Regions from separate parts of the Pectobacterium quasiaquaticum genome, predicted to be linked through region 3. Evidence: predicted binding sites of a transcription regulator. Region 3 holds the regulator's gene; each other region holds the start of a gene.
The links. Region 3 encodes PhoB, which activates phosphate uptake and scavenging genes when phosphate is short. Its sites were predicted from a motif close to CTGTCATAAAACTGNCNNAT; they were not measured.

Region 1 (4,368 bases), 820 kb from region 3:
GCACAACTCACAGGGCGAGCTGATTTTCAGCCACAACCTGGATCAGGATATCGCCCGCGACCTCTACAGCGTCGTACACAATAACCCCGATATGCTGACGCACGTTTACCGCGATGATGAGTGGTTTATGAACCGTCCGCGCGCGGAAGAAGAGCGCTTCTTCAAAGAGTCGATCTTTAAATACAAGCTGTTCGAGCCTGCACTGCTCGAAACCGATGGCGTCAGCAAGGTGTTCTTTACCTGTGATTCCCATGAACAGCTGTTACCGCTGGAAGAAGCGATCAATGCGCGCTGGGGCGACCGCGTTAACGTGAGCTTTTCGACGCTTACCTGTCTGGAAGTGATGGCGGGCGGCGTGTCTAAAGGCCATGCGCTGGAACAAGTGGCGAAGATTATCGGCTTCTCGCTCAAAGAGTGTGTGGCGTTTGGTGATGGCATGAACGACTACGAAATGCTGTCGATGGCGGGTAAAGGTTGCGTGATGCAGAACGCGCATCAGCGCCTGAAAGATATGTTGCCGGATCGCGAAGTGATTGGCTCTAACGCGGACAGCGCGGTGCCGAATTACCTGCGTGAACTGTTTCTGAAGTAATCAGCGCTGAGGTTGTGCTGTGATTTATGGCACAAACGAAGGCGGCGTCATCATGACGCCGCCAGAGGGATGCTACAAGAGTGGGTTAGGCGCGACTGGCTAACTCTGCTTTATGTTTTTTCTCATTCAGCATAACAACAACCAACAGAAGTACCGCCAGAATGCTGCCGCCGATCATCACCATGAAGCCACCGTCCCAACCGAAGAAGTCAACGGTGTAGCCGACGATGGCGCTAGCGGCAACGGAACCACCGAGGTAACCGAACAGGCCGGTGAAGCCCGCTGCGGTACCTGCTGCTTTTTTCGGTGCCAGTTCCAGTGCATGCAGACCAATCAGCATGACTGGGCCGTAAATCAGGAAGCCGATAACGATCATACAGGCCATGTCCACACCCGGGTTGCCGGCTGGGTTCATCCAGTAAACGATGGTGGCTATTGTCACCAGCGTCATGAAGAACACGCCCGTTGCACCACGGTTGCCTTTGAAGACCTTGTCGGACATCCAGCCGCACAGCAGCGTGCCCGGAATACCCGCGTATTCGTACAGGAAGTAAGCCCAGGAAGATTTATCCAGTGCGAAGTGTTTAACTTCTTTCAGATAGGTCGGGGACCAGTCGAGGATGCCGTAACGCAGCAGGTAAACGAAAACGTTGGCGATCGCGATGTACCATAGCAGTTTGTTCGGGAAAACGTACTGCATGAAGATCTGCTTAGCCGTCAGTTCTTCTTCCGCTTTTTCATTGTAATCAGCAGGATAATCGTTTTTGTATTCTTCAATCGGTGGCAGACCGCAGGATTGCGGTGTGTCACGCATCAGTGCAAATGCGATAAGCGCAACCAGAATAGCGGCGAAGGCCGGCATGTAGAGTGCGGCTTTCCAGTCGTTAAACCAGGCCATACCCAACAGGAACAGCAGAGGCGGAAGCCCACCGCCGACGTTGTGAGCACAGTTCCATACGGACACGATACTGCCGCGTTCTTTTTGTGACCACCAGTGAACCATGGTGCGTCCACACGGTGGCCAGCCCATCCCTTGGAACCAACCGCACAAGAACAGCAGGACGAACATGACAGCAATGCTAGAGGTTGCCCAGGGTACGAAGCCCATGAATAACATGACGGCTGCTGCCAGAATTAGACCCGCAGGTAGGAATACACGTGGGTTGGAGCGGTCAGATACCGAACCCATGATGAATTTGGAAAAGCCGTAGGCGATGGAAATACCCGACAGCGCGAACCCAAGGTCACCGCGCGAGAAGCCTTGTTCAATCAGATAAGGCATGGCTAGTGTGAAGTTTTTACGTACCAGATAGTAGGCGGCGTAGCCAAAAAAGATCCCCATGAAAATCTGCCAGCGCAGGCGGCGATAGAGCGGATCGACGTGTTCTTGCGACACGCGTGGCTGGTGGGCGGCAGGCCTAAAAATACTCAGCATAGATATCTCCAATGCGAAAAAAAACGAGAGCTTTTTTGTTCTATTACGAACGATATTGTATGGGGCTAGCGTACAAATGAGTGTGATTCATGACGCTAATGTTACACTTTTATGAAACTGTGACGATTTTTGCGCTCATGTTAACAGAATTGGAAAATTCCACAGTGTGGTTTTAGTGATGAAAATCACACTTATTGTTTTTATACACCCATTGATTTTCGTTTTGTGCTCGTTTTTGCTCTTTATCAAACATTAACCCTTCTTTCTGTGTCCCAATAGCAACATATACGCCCTAAATAATTCGAGCTGCGTGACAAAACGTTAGCGTTTTGAACAACGCTCTGCGTTGACCCTTTAGGGCAAGGCCCATTTATGGCCTTGTAACGCGGCAACCGCGCGAATCCCCAGGAGCTTACTCAGGTAAGTGACTGGGGTGAGTAAGGGCGGCCAACGCACAAGCAGCTTGAAGTATGACGGGGATACCATCCGCCTGGAGCGAGAACATGATGCAAAATACGGGGAACTGGCGTGAAACTGACGTGGTTGTCATCGGCGGTGGTGCGACGGGAGCGGGTACGGCACGAGACTGTGCCCTGCGTGGACTGCGCTGCCTGCTGCTTGAACGTTATGACATTGCGACCGGCGCGACCGGGCGTAATCACGGCTTATTACACAGCGGTGCCCGCTATGCAGTAACCGATGGCGAGTCTGCCCGCGAATGTATTGAAGAAAACCAGATTCTCCGGCGGATAGCTCGCCACTGTATTGAGCCTACCGACGGTCTGTTTATCACCTTGCCAGAAGACGATCTCGGTTGGCAGGCGCAGTTTATTACCGCCTGTCAGCAGGCGGGAATTCGCGCGCAGGCGTTGGACCCGCAGGAAGCGTTACGACTGGAACCGGCAGCAAATCCGACGCTGATTGGCGCGGTGCGCGTGCCGGATGGTTCGGTCGATCCTTTTCGCCTGACGGCGGCCAACATGATCGATGCCTGCGAGAACGGCGCGGAAGTGTTGACCTATCACGAGGTCATCGGGCTGATTCGCAATGGCGATCGTATTACCGGCGTGCGCGTTTTCGACCATAAAAAAGGTGTAGAAACAGAAATTTATGCACAGGTGGTGGTCAACGCGGGCGGTATTTGGGGGCAACACATTGCGGAATATGCCGATCTGCGTGTGCGCATGTTCCCAGCAAAAGGCGCGCTGTTGATTCTTGGGCACCGCATCAACAACATGGTGATCAACCGCTGCCGTAAACCGGCGGACGCCGACATTCTGGTGCCGGGCGATACCATTTCGCTGATTGGCACCACCTCAACCCACATCGATTACGATCAAATCGACAATATGCTCGTGACGCCTGCTGAGGTGGAAACGCTGATGCGGGAAGGCTCGATGCTAGCGCCGACGTTGGCGAGTACGCGCATTCTACGCGCCTATGCGGGCGTTCGACCGCTGGTTGCCAGCGATAGCGACCCCAGCGGACGCAGCGTGAGTCGCGGCATTGTGCTGCTCGACCATGCCAGCCGCGACGGGCTGGAAGGATTTATTACCATCACCGGCGGCAAGCTGATGACCTACCGCCTGATGGCGGAATGGGTGACTGACTCCATCTGCAAAAAGCTGGGTCATGAGGTGGCCTGCTCAACGGCACAGACGCCGCTGCCCGGCTCTGAGTCGCTGGATGAGGTGAGAACCGCTCCTCACGCTCTGTCAGCTTATCCTGCGGCAAAACCGCTCTCTGCACCGCTGCGCGGTTCGGCGATTTATCGTCACGGTGAACGTGCCGAGCGAATGCTGTCCGGTGAGCGTCTGGACCGCAGTCTGGTGTGCGAATGTGAGGCGGTGACGGCGGGGGAAGTACGCTACGCCGTGGAATCGTTACAGGTGAATAACCTGATTGATTTACGTCGGCGCACCCGCGTGGGTATGGGCACCTGTCAGGGTGAACTCTGTGCCTGTCGTGCGGCGGGTCTGCTGTGCCGTCTGGGCACCGCGACGCCGGAGCAGTCGCTCACGCAGCTCAGCCAGTTTTTGAACGAACGCTGGAAAGGGATTCGCCCAGTTGCGTGGGGCAATGCGCTGCGCGAAAGCGAGTTTACCAGTTGGATTTATCAGGGATTGTGCGGCCTGACGGCCAGCGACAGTCAGGAGGATCGTCATGCGCTATGACGTTGTGATTATCGGCGGCGGGCTGGCGGGATTGACCTGCGGCATTCGCTTAGCGGAGCAGGGAAAACGCTGTGCGATTGTCAGCGCGGGGCAGAATGCGCTGCATTTTTCTTCCGGTGCGCTGGATTTACTTTCCCATCTCCCTGACGGGCAGCCCGTGAGCCAGC
Region 2 (4,368 bases), 1.1 Mb from region 3:
CTCTGGCACAAACGAACATTCTTCTTCTACACTACAAGTAGGGGTGGTGAACTTGTCCGCTGCACCTTGGGATGGAAAACGAGAATGGGGCTAGTCGTGATGCCGTTGGCTAGCCAAAATGACAATAAAATCGTGCGCAAGCGCGTGGCATAACTATTCGTAGAAAAAAATGTCACAGAAAAAACGGCGTCGATAAGCGTCGCGGATAATAAATAGTAACGCTTGTCACCGGTGACTGGTGGATAACGGGAATGTATGACCATCGAACCTGACGAATAGAACGACCGGGAGGAAAGCATGATTAGTACATTTGCGCTTTTCTGGGCTTTATGTATCGTCTGTATCATCAATATGGCGAGGTACTATTCTTCATTACGCGTATTACTGCTGATTTTGCGTGACTGTGACCCGCTGCTTTACCAATACGTTGACGGGGGGGGATTTTTTACATCGCATGGCCAGCCAAGTAAACAAATCCGGCTGGTACGCTATATTTACGCGCAACGCTATCTTGATCATCACGACCCTGAGTTTATTCGCCGTTGCGAGCGCGTGCGGGGACAGTTTCTGCTTACGACCGCCCTGTGTGGCCTTATCGTCATCAGTCTGTTTGCGATGACGATATGGTATTAAACGCGGATACTTACACAATTTTCTGGTATTAACATCACTATTGTTATTAACACCATCACTGGTATGACAACCATGAACGTCGATAAAAAGTAAAAAGGCGATTCCCCACAGAATCGCCTTTTTTATGATAGTTAGATCAGCTTCAACGCCAGCCAGTACAGCGTACCGGACATCAGCATTGAGACAGGCAGCGTCAACACCCAGGCAAGCAGAATACTTCTTATCGTTTTGCCCTGTACTCCCCCACCGTCCGCAATCATCGTCCCGGCAACCGCCGAGGATAATACGTGCGTGGTGGAAACCGGCATACCGGTGTAACTGGCAACGCCAATCGACAGAGCCGCCGTCACCTGCGCCGAAACGCCCTGTGCGTAGGTCATGCCTTTCTTACCAATCTTCTCACCGATGGTCACTGCAACGCGTTTCCAGCCCACCATGGTGCCCAGAGACAGCGCCAATGCGACAGCGACGATAATCCAGAGAGGCGCATACTCAACCGTCTGCAGCATGTCTTTACGTAGGTTGCTCAGGTAGCGCTTATCTTCGCCCGACGTTTCTGGCAGCTTGATCACTCGGTCCATCGTGTCAGAGATACACATCAGCAAGCGACGCACTCTGCTACGATCGTCAGGGTTCAACTGGTCGTAACTTTTCAGGTTATTCAGCAGGCCCTGTGTACGTTCAATCGCAATCATTACGCGTGAACTGTCACAGTGAAACTCTTTCTGACCGTTGCTGGGAGTCGTGCTTTCTGGCGTAGGAATGACTGGTGGAGACAGGTCGATAACGTGCGTCAGCGCGTCGCCGTGCTGCTTGTAGTATTCCTGCAAATTGACAACGGCATCACGGGTACGGCTGATGTCATAGCCAGACGCGTTCATGTTGACAATAAAGCCGGCAGGCGCGACGCCAATCAGCACCAGCATAATCAAGCCGATACCTTTCTGACCGTCGTTTGCACCGTGAGAGAAGCTCACCCCAATCGCTGATAAAATCAGCGCGGTACGCGTCCAGAACGGCGGCTTACGTTTGCCGTCCTGCTTTTCGCGATCGACAGGCGTCAGATGCACGCGCTTGCGTTTTTTGCTGTTGTTCCAGAACCGACGCAGTACCAGCAACATCAGACCTGCGACCACCATCCCCACAATCGGCGAGAGCAGCAACGACAGGAAAATGCTGATCATTTTCGGCACGTTCAACGCGTCCACGACGGAGGTATCCGTCAACAGCGCGTTGGTTAAACCAATACCAATAATGGAGCCGATCAGCGTGTGAGAACTGGAGGCAGGAATACCGAAGTACCAAGTACCCAGGTTCCAGATAATGGCGGCCAGCAGCATGGAAAAGACCATCGCCAGGCCGTGCGCCGAACTCACGTTCAGCAATAAATCCGTGGGGAGAAGGTGAACAATGGCATAGGCCACGCTCAGGCCACCCAGCAGTACACCGAAGAAATTAAAGACACCCGCCATAACAACGGCAAACTCGGCGCGCATAGCTCGGGTATAAATAACAGTGGCAACGGCATTCGCAGTATCGTGAAAACCGTTGATGGCTTCATACATCAGTACAAACAACAAAGCCAATATCAACATCAGGCCAGTGTAGTAATCCAAACCGGCAAATAAATGTAGCATAAACGTTAGGCCATTTAGTGGTCATGAACGCGGCGCATTATCTGCGACAAGCAGGGGTCTGGAAAAGCGAAATATGACATTTTTTTGACTTAATATGTGACGACGATCGGTGAATAAACCACTTAATCAATAAAAATCAAATAATTATATATTTTTACTAAAATATGCAAATTGTTACGCTGGTGTCGAACAAAAACCAACACTACAATTTGCCGCCCTACGGCTTTCAGCCTGTGGCAATCCAAGAAGATAAAATCACTCATCGGAGAAATGCATTGTGGAACAGTTTGACGCTGTCATCATCGGTGCCGGTGCAGCAGGCATGTTTTGCGCGGCACAGGCAGGACAACGCGGACTGCGTGTTCTACTGCTCGATAACGGCAAGAAGGCTGGCCGGAAAATATTGATGTCCGGGGGCGGGCGCTGCAACTTTACCAATATGTATGCAGAGCCAGCGGCCTATCTGTCTCACAATCCCCACTTTTGTAAATCGGCACTGGCGCGTTATACCCAATGGGATTTCATCAGTCTGGTCAACAGCCACCGCATCGCTTATCACGAAAAAACCCTCGGCCAGTTATTCTGCGATGATTCCGCCCAGCAAATCGTGGACATGCTGGTAACAGAATGTGAGCGGGCGAACGTCACCCTCCGTCTGCGCAGTGAAGTGACCTCGGTGGAGAAATCAGACGATCGGTTCACCGTCCAGCTAAGCAACGGCACAGCATTCCAGAGCGCATCGTTAGTCGTTGCCTGCGGCGGCCTGTCGATGCCCGGCCTAGGCGCGACGCCGTTTGGCTACCAGCTTGCCGCACAGTTCGGTATCAATGTGCTGCCAACTCGCGCTGCACTGGTGCCCTTTACGCTGCACAAGCCGCTGCTCGAACAGCTACAAACGCTCTCCGGCGTCTCCGTGCCGACCGTCATCACCGCAGAAAACGGCGTGACCTTCCGTGAAAACATCCTGTTTACGCACCGTGGGCTTTCTGGCCCGGCTATTTTGCAGATCTCCAGCTACTGGCAAGCGGGTGAATTCGTCACCATCAATTTGCTACCCGATCGCGATCTCACCCAGCTTATTAATGACGAGCGCGCCACTCACCCGAACCAAAGCCTGAAAAACACGCTGGCACAGTGGCTACCTAAACGACTGGTTGAATGCCTACAGGCGTTAGGACAACTGCCGGACGTCACACTGAAACAGCTCAACAGCGCACAGCAAATGCAGATTGAACAGAGCCTGCAACAGTGGCGCGTGCAGCCAAACGGTACGGAAGGTTATCGCACAGCCGAAGTTACCCTCGGCGGCGTTGATACCCGTGCGTTGTCCTCCAAAACCATGGAAGCCAGCGCGGTGCCGGGGTTGTATTTCATCGGCGAAGTGGTCGATGTGACCGGCTGGCTCGGCGGCTATAACTTCCAATGGGCGTGGAGCTCAGCATGGGCCTGTGCACAGGCGCTGCAAGCCATGCAGGAACGGTAACCTTTTCCCTTATTTCATCAGGAGCAACATCACAACCACAACCGTTCCAATGGATTCGACATTCAGGTCACCTTCGCGAGAATTAATACCCCCCATTAGTCGAACAAAGGGATGTATCATTGCCTGAAGATTTGTACACTTCACCGTGTGACGAATAATGGGTAATGCCTCCAATTAGTAGAACATATATTTTTCTTTTCGATGAAGGCTCCAATGACTTTTTCGTGGATTTCTATTGAGCGCGAGAAGCAAATCGTTTTGCGAGCCAGCCTCTTGATTCGCGTACGGAGAGTCAGGTTGTTACGCTCAATGCGCTGCGTAAAGATTTTACCCGTCAGATGCTTATCCCTCGGCACCTCTCTGGCATAGCTGCCCCATCACTGGTTATCATGCCAATGCTGAACGGCGTCAAAAGTGCCAGCAACTCCCGACATGTATCATCGGTACGTGGACCGAAGGTGTAGGCCAGTACACCACCGGTTTTGGTGTTGTAAGCGTACCAGAGCCAGTGTTGTCGCGCCTTACTGCCAACGAAGCTCCACTGTTCATTAAATTCACATATGAGTGCCACATCCGCATGGGCAACCGGAGATGACGTTATTCGTTTCGGCGCGA
Region 3 (4,368 bases):
GTTCGTTGTGTGTGCTGCTGCGTCAGTTGCTCAAACCAGCGCAGCGTAGTCAGCGCTTGCTCACGTTCGACGTTGCCCCGTTGCTCGTGCTGGAGCAGCTCGGCAAGCTGTTCTTCCACCTGCTGGCGCTGGTCGTCGATTAAAAGCTGAATGCCTGATGCGCGCGCCTGTAACGTGCTCAGTGCGACGTTTGCCTGCTTGTGCTTGTCATAGACGCGTTCGGAAATCAGGCCGTAAATGTCCGTGCCGGTCAGCTCTTCCAGCAGTTCCGCTCGGTCATCTGCTTTGGCGTTGAGGAAGGCGGCAAACTGCCCCTGAGACAGCATCATGGATCGCGTGAAGCGGCCAAAATCCAGCCCGGTGAGCTGTGTGATCATCTCTTTCTTATCATTGAGCTTTTCACACAGAATCTTGCCGTCTTCAATGAGCGCAAGTTCGGCCTTTGGAGACTGCAAATTGCCGTCTGGGGCGTTTCTTGCCCGACGCTGGCTCCAGAAGGCGCGATATCCGACGCCTTTAACTTCAAACTCGACTTCGGCAAGGCACTCAGCGGTGTTACGCGTCATCAGGTCATTCTGGCTGGCGGAAAGCAGCCCAAGCCGTGGCGTTTCGTGGTACAGCGCCAGACAGATCGCATCCAGCAGCGTGGTTTTCCCCGCGCCGGTCGGGCCGGTAATGGCAAATAAGCCGTTACTGGAAAAGGGCTCTTGCGTGAAATCGATCTTCCATTCGCCTTTCAACGCGTTGAGGTTTTTTAAGCGCAGACTGAGAATTTTCATTTGGCCGTCTCGCTATTTTCCAGTTCGTCAATAACCTGATTAAACAGCGTGCGAACACGCTGTTGGCGGCTGTCTTCCATGTCTGTCTCCGTTACCAGACGACGCTCAAAAACGTCATGTACGCTCAGTTCGTTCAGCGTTTCCTTGTCCTGTCGGGTAATCGCCTGCAGGCGTTGTTCACGCGTGCGGCGCAGCAGCAGCACTTCTACGGGCAGGTTCTCGGTCATCGCCTGAATGCGTTTTTGCATGTCGCTCAGATAATCCTGCGTGTTGATTTCAATATCCAACCACACGGGTTTATCGCCCTGATAATTCTTGAAGGTGGCCAGCTGTTGTTCAATATCGCTCAGGCTACCTTTAATCAATTGCATCGGCTGAGTCATGGGAATTGACAGGATGTCTATCTGCGGAGGCGTTTGCGGTAACGCGTCAGGTGCAAAGCTCACCAGACAGACCGATTTCTCGCTGTTTAGCTCATCAAAACTCAACGGGATGGGCGAACCGCTGTAGCGAATATGCTCGCTTTGGGTCACGCGCTGCGGGCGGTGAATATGGCCGAGCGCGATATAATCCGCAGGCGGAAAAGCCTGAGCAGGGAAGGCATCGAGCGTACCAATATAGATATCGCGTACGGATTCTGAGGGGGTTGCGCCAATCGTCGTCAGATGTCCGGTTGCGATAATCGGCAGCGGCAGGCCAAGCTCGTCGCGCTTTTGGCAAGCCAGTTGATAACATTGCTGGTAGTGCGCGGTAATCGCTTCCTGTAGTGCCAGCTGTTTTTCATCCCCGGATTGCCCGGCTTTGCTGGTCAACACATCACGCGGACGTAAAAAAGGAATCGCGCAGAGCAGGGCTCTGGGCTGTCTTTGACGGTTTTCTAGCAGGAGCACCTGTTGGGCCGGATCGTCGCTGGCGCAGGCAATCACTTGCGTGTTCAGGCAGGCCAGCAGTTCGCGAGATTCATTTAGCATCGCGACAGAATCGTGGTTACCGCCGAGAACAATGAGCTGGCAGCCTGTGCGCTGTAGCGCGACCACGAAGCTATAATACATTTCCCGCGCATAGCTGGGAGGAGAGCCGTTATCAAAAATATCGCCAGCAACGATAATGGCATCGACCTGGTGTTGTTCCACCTGAACGATAAGCCAGTTTAGAAAAGCCTGATGCTCAGCAGCGCGGCTTTTGGTATAAAAATATTGCCCTAAATGCCAATCGGCAGTATGGATAATGCGCATCGTGCTCTCTCGATATTCATGCCGCGTGGCGGTGGATGACGTTGTCATTATTTATTATGTGAAAGGGTGTGTCGTCGCCATGGTGCTTTGTCATCGTAATGCCATGATTATATATAGCAGGGATGGCGGCTGTCGCGGTGGAATCAGGCTTTTGGAAAGCGGCTCGAAAAATCGGATGTACGCGTTGTAACAATCGTGCAGAGAGGCCCGTGTGCTTTTCATAAATCTGTCATAAAACTGACGCATAATGCCTCCGCTTGCTAACAGCGACGATGATTAACGACAGGATTAACAATGGCAAAACGCATATTAGTCGTGGAAGATGAAGCACCAATTCGTGAAATGGTCTGCTTTGTACTGGAACAAAATGGTTATCAACCCGTTGAAGCTGAAGACTATGACAGCGCGGTGACGCAACTGTCGGAGCCATTCCCGGAACTGGTGTTATTGGACTGGATGCTGCCAGGCGGGTCGGGCCTGCAATTCATCAAGCATATGAAGCGCGAGGCGCTGACGCGTGATATTCCGGTGATGATGTTGACCGCGCGTGGCGAAGAAGAAGACCGCGTGCGCGGGCTTGAAGTGGGGGCGGATGATTACATTACCAAACCGTTTTCACCCAAAGAATTGGTGGCGCGTATCAAAGCCGTCATGCGCCGAATTTCACCGATGGCGGTGGAAGAAGTGATTGAAATGCGTGGCCTGAACCTCGATCCTTCCTCACATCGCGTGACGACCGAGGAGCACGCGTTGGACATGGGGCCGACGGAATTTAAACTGCTGCATTTCTTTATGACGCATCCTGAACGTGTTTATAGCCGGGAACAGTTGCTGAATCACGTTTGGGGCACTAACGTTTATGTTGAGGATCGTACTGTCGACGTTCATATTCGTCGCCTGCGTAAAGCGCTGGAAACCAGCGGACATGACAAAATGGTGCAAACCGTTCGGGGAACGGGCTACCGTTTTTCAACGCGTTACTGAGGTGATCGTAACCGGAGACACATTAACGTGCTAGAACGTTTATCCTGGAAAAGGCTGGCATTGGAGCTAGCTTTTTTTTGTTTGCCCGCTTTACTGCTGGGGCTGATTTTTGGCTATCTGCCCTGGTTTCTGCTGGTCGCCGTATTAGGCTTACTGTGCTGGAATTTTTATAACCAGCTAAAACTCTCTTATTGGCTGTGGGTTGACCGCAGCATGACGCCGCCGCCCGGCCGCTGGAGCTGGGAACCGCTGTTTTACGGTCTCTATCAGATGCAGTTGCGTAATCGACGCCGACGCCGTGAGCTGGCGCTCCTTATCAAACGGTTTCGCAGCGGTGCCGAATCCTTACCTGATGCCGTGGTGATCACCACCGAAGAAGGAACGATCTTCTGGTGTAATCATCTGGCGCAGCACCTGCTGAGTTTTCGTTGGCCGGAAGATAACGGTCAGAATATCCTCAACTTATTGCGCTATCCCGAATTCACGAATTACATGAAAGGACAGGATTTTAGCCGTCCTCTCACGCTGCAGTTGAATAATTCCCACCATGTTGAATTCCGCGTGATGCCCTATTCCGAAGGCCAGCTATTGATGGTGGCGCGTGATATTACGCAAATGCACCAGCTTGAAGGAGCCAGACGTAACTTTTTTGCCAACGTGAGCCATGAACTGCGTACGCCGCTGACGGTGTTGCAGGGCTATCTGGAAATGATGCAGGAAGAAACGCTGGATGCGGCGCTACGCGGAAAAGCGTTGAATACCATGCAGGAGCAGACCCGACGCATGGACGGGCTGGTCAAACAGTTGCTGACCCTGTCCCGTATTGAGGCGGCAACGGCCATCGATCTGAATGAAAAGGTCGATATTCCGTTGATGCTGCGCGTATTGCAGCGTGAAGCGCAGACGCTGAGTCAGGGGCGTCATGAGATCGTCTTTCGTGTGAACGAAAGCCTCCGCGTGTTTGGTAATGAAGAACAGCTGCGCAGTGCGGTATCCAATCTGGTGTATAACGCGGTCAACCATACGCCAGCGGGAACGCGTATCGAAGTTTGTTGGCAGAAGATCCCACAGGGCGCGCAATTTCAGGTCAGCGATAACGGGCCTGGCATTGCGGCCGAGCACTTGCCGCGCCTGACGGAACGCTTTTATCGGGTGGATAAGGCGCGCTCACGACAAACGGGCGGCAGCGGGCTGGGGCTGGCGATTGTGAAGCATGCGCTTAGCCATCATGATTCGCGTCTGGAGATCATGAGTGAGGATGGTCTGGGCTCACGTTTTGTCTTTACGTTGCCGAATCGGTTGATTGTCCCTGCCTCTCTGGCTGAAAATACGGTGAAACCTTCAGCCTGACGGAAAACGCTATCTATGAC

Region 1: glpT (glycerol-3-phosphate transporter) is a predicted target of PhoB. The motif match lies at 2,126-2,145, and genes of this name have one in related genera.
Region 2: pitA (inorganic phosphate transporter PitA) is a predicted target of PhoB. The motif match lies at 2,342-2,361, and genes of this name have one in related genera.

What each region holds. Positions count from the first base shown of each region.
Region 1 is NZ_CP065177.1:4,099,645-4,104,012, reverse strand. Features, by position in the region: gene yigL (sugar/pyridoxal phosphate phosphatase YigL) at 1-592, shown strand, start outside; gene glpT (glycerol-3-phosphate transporter) at 678-2,027, opposite strand; gene glpA (anaerobic glycerol-3-phosphate dehydrogenase subunit A) at 2,531-4,201, shown strand; gene glpB (glycerol-3-phosphate dehydrogenase subunit GlpB) at 4,191-4,368, shown strand, end outside.
Region 2 is NZ_CP065177.1:4,369,301-4,373,668, reverse strand. Features, by position in the region: gene uspB (universal stress protein UspB) at 298-633, shown strand; gene pitA (inorganic phosphate transporter PitA) at 765-2,270, opposite strand; gene IG609_RS19970 (BaiN/RdsA family NAD(P)/FAD-dependent oxidoreductase) at 2,548-3,753, shown strand; partial or broken gene IG609_RS19965 (IS1 family transposase) at 3,894-4,368, opposite strand, start outside.
Region 3 is NZ_CP065177.1:3,283,489-3,287,856, reverse strand. Features, by position in the region: gene IG609_RS15060 (AAA family ATPase) at 1-779, opposite strand, end outside; gene sbcD (exonuclease subunit SbcD) at 776-2,014, opposite strand; gene phoB (phosphate response regulator transcription factor PhoB) at 2,309-2,998, shown strand; gene phoR (phosphate regulon sensor histidine kinase PhoR) at 3,026-4,348, shown strand; gene IG609_RS15040 (PstS family phosphate ABC transporter substrate-binding protein) at 4,364-4,368, shown strand, end outside.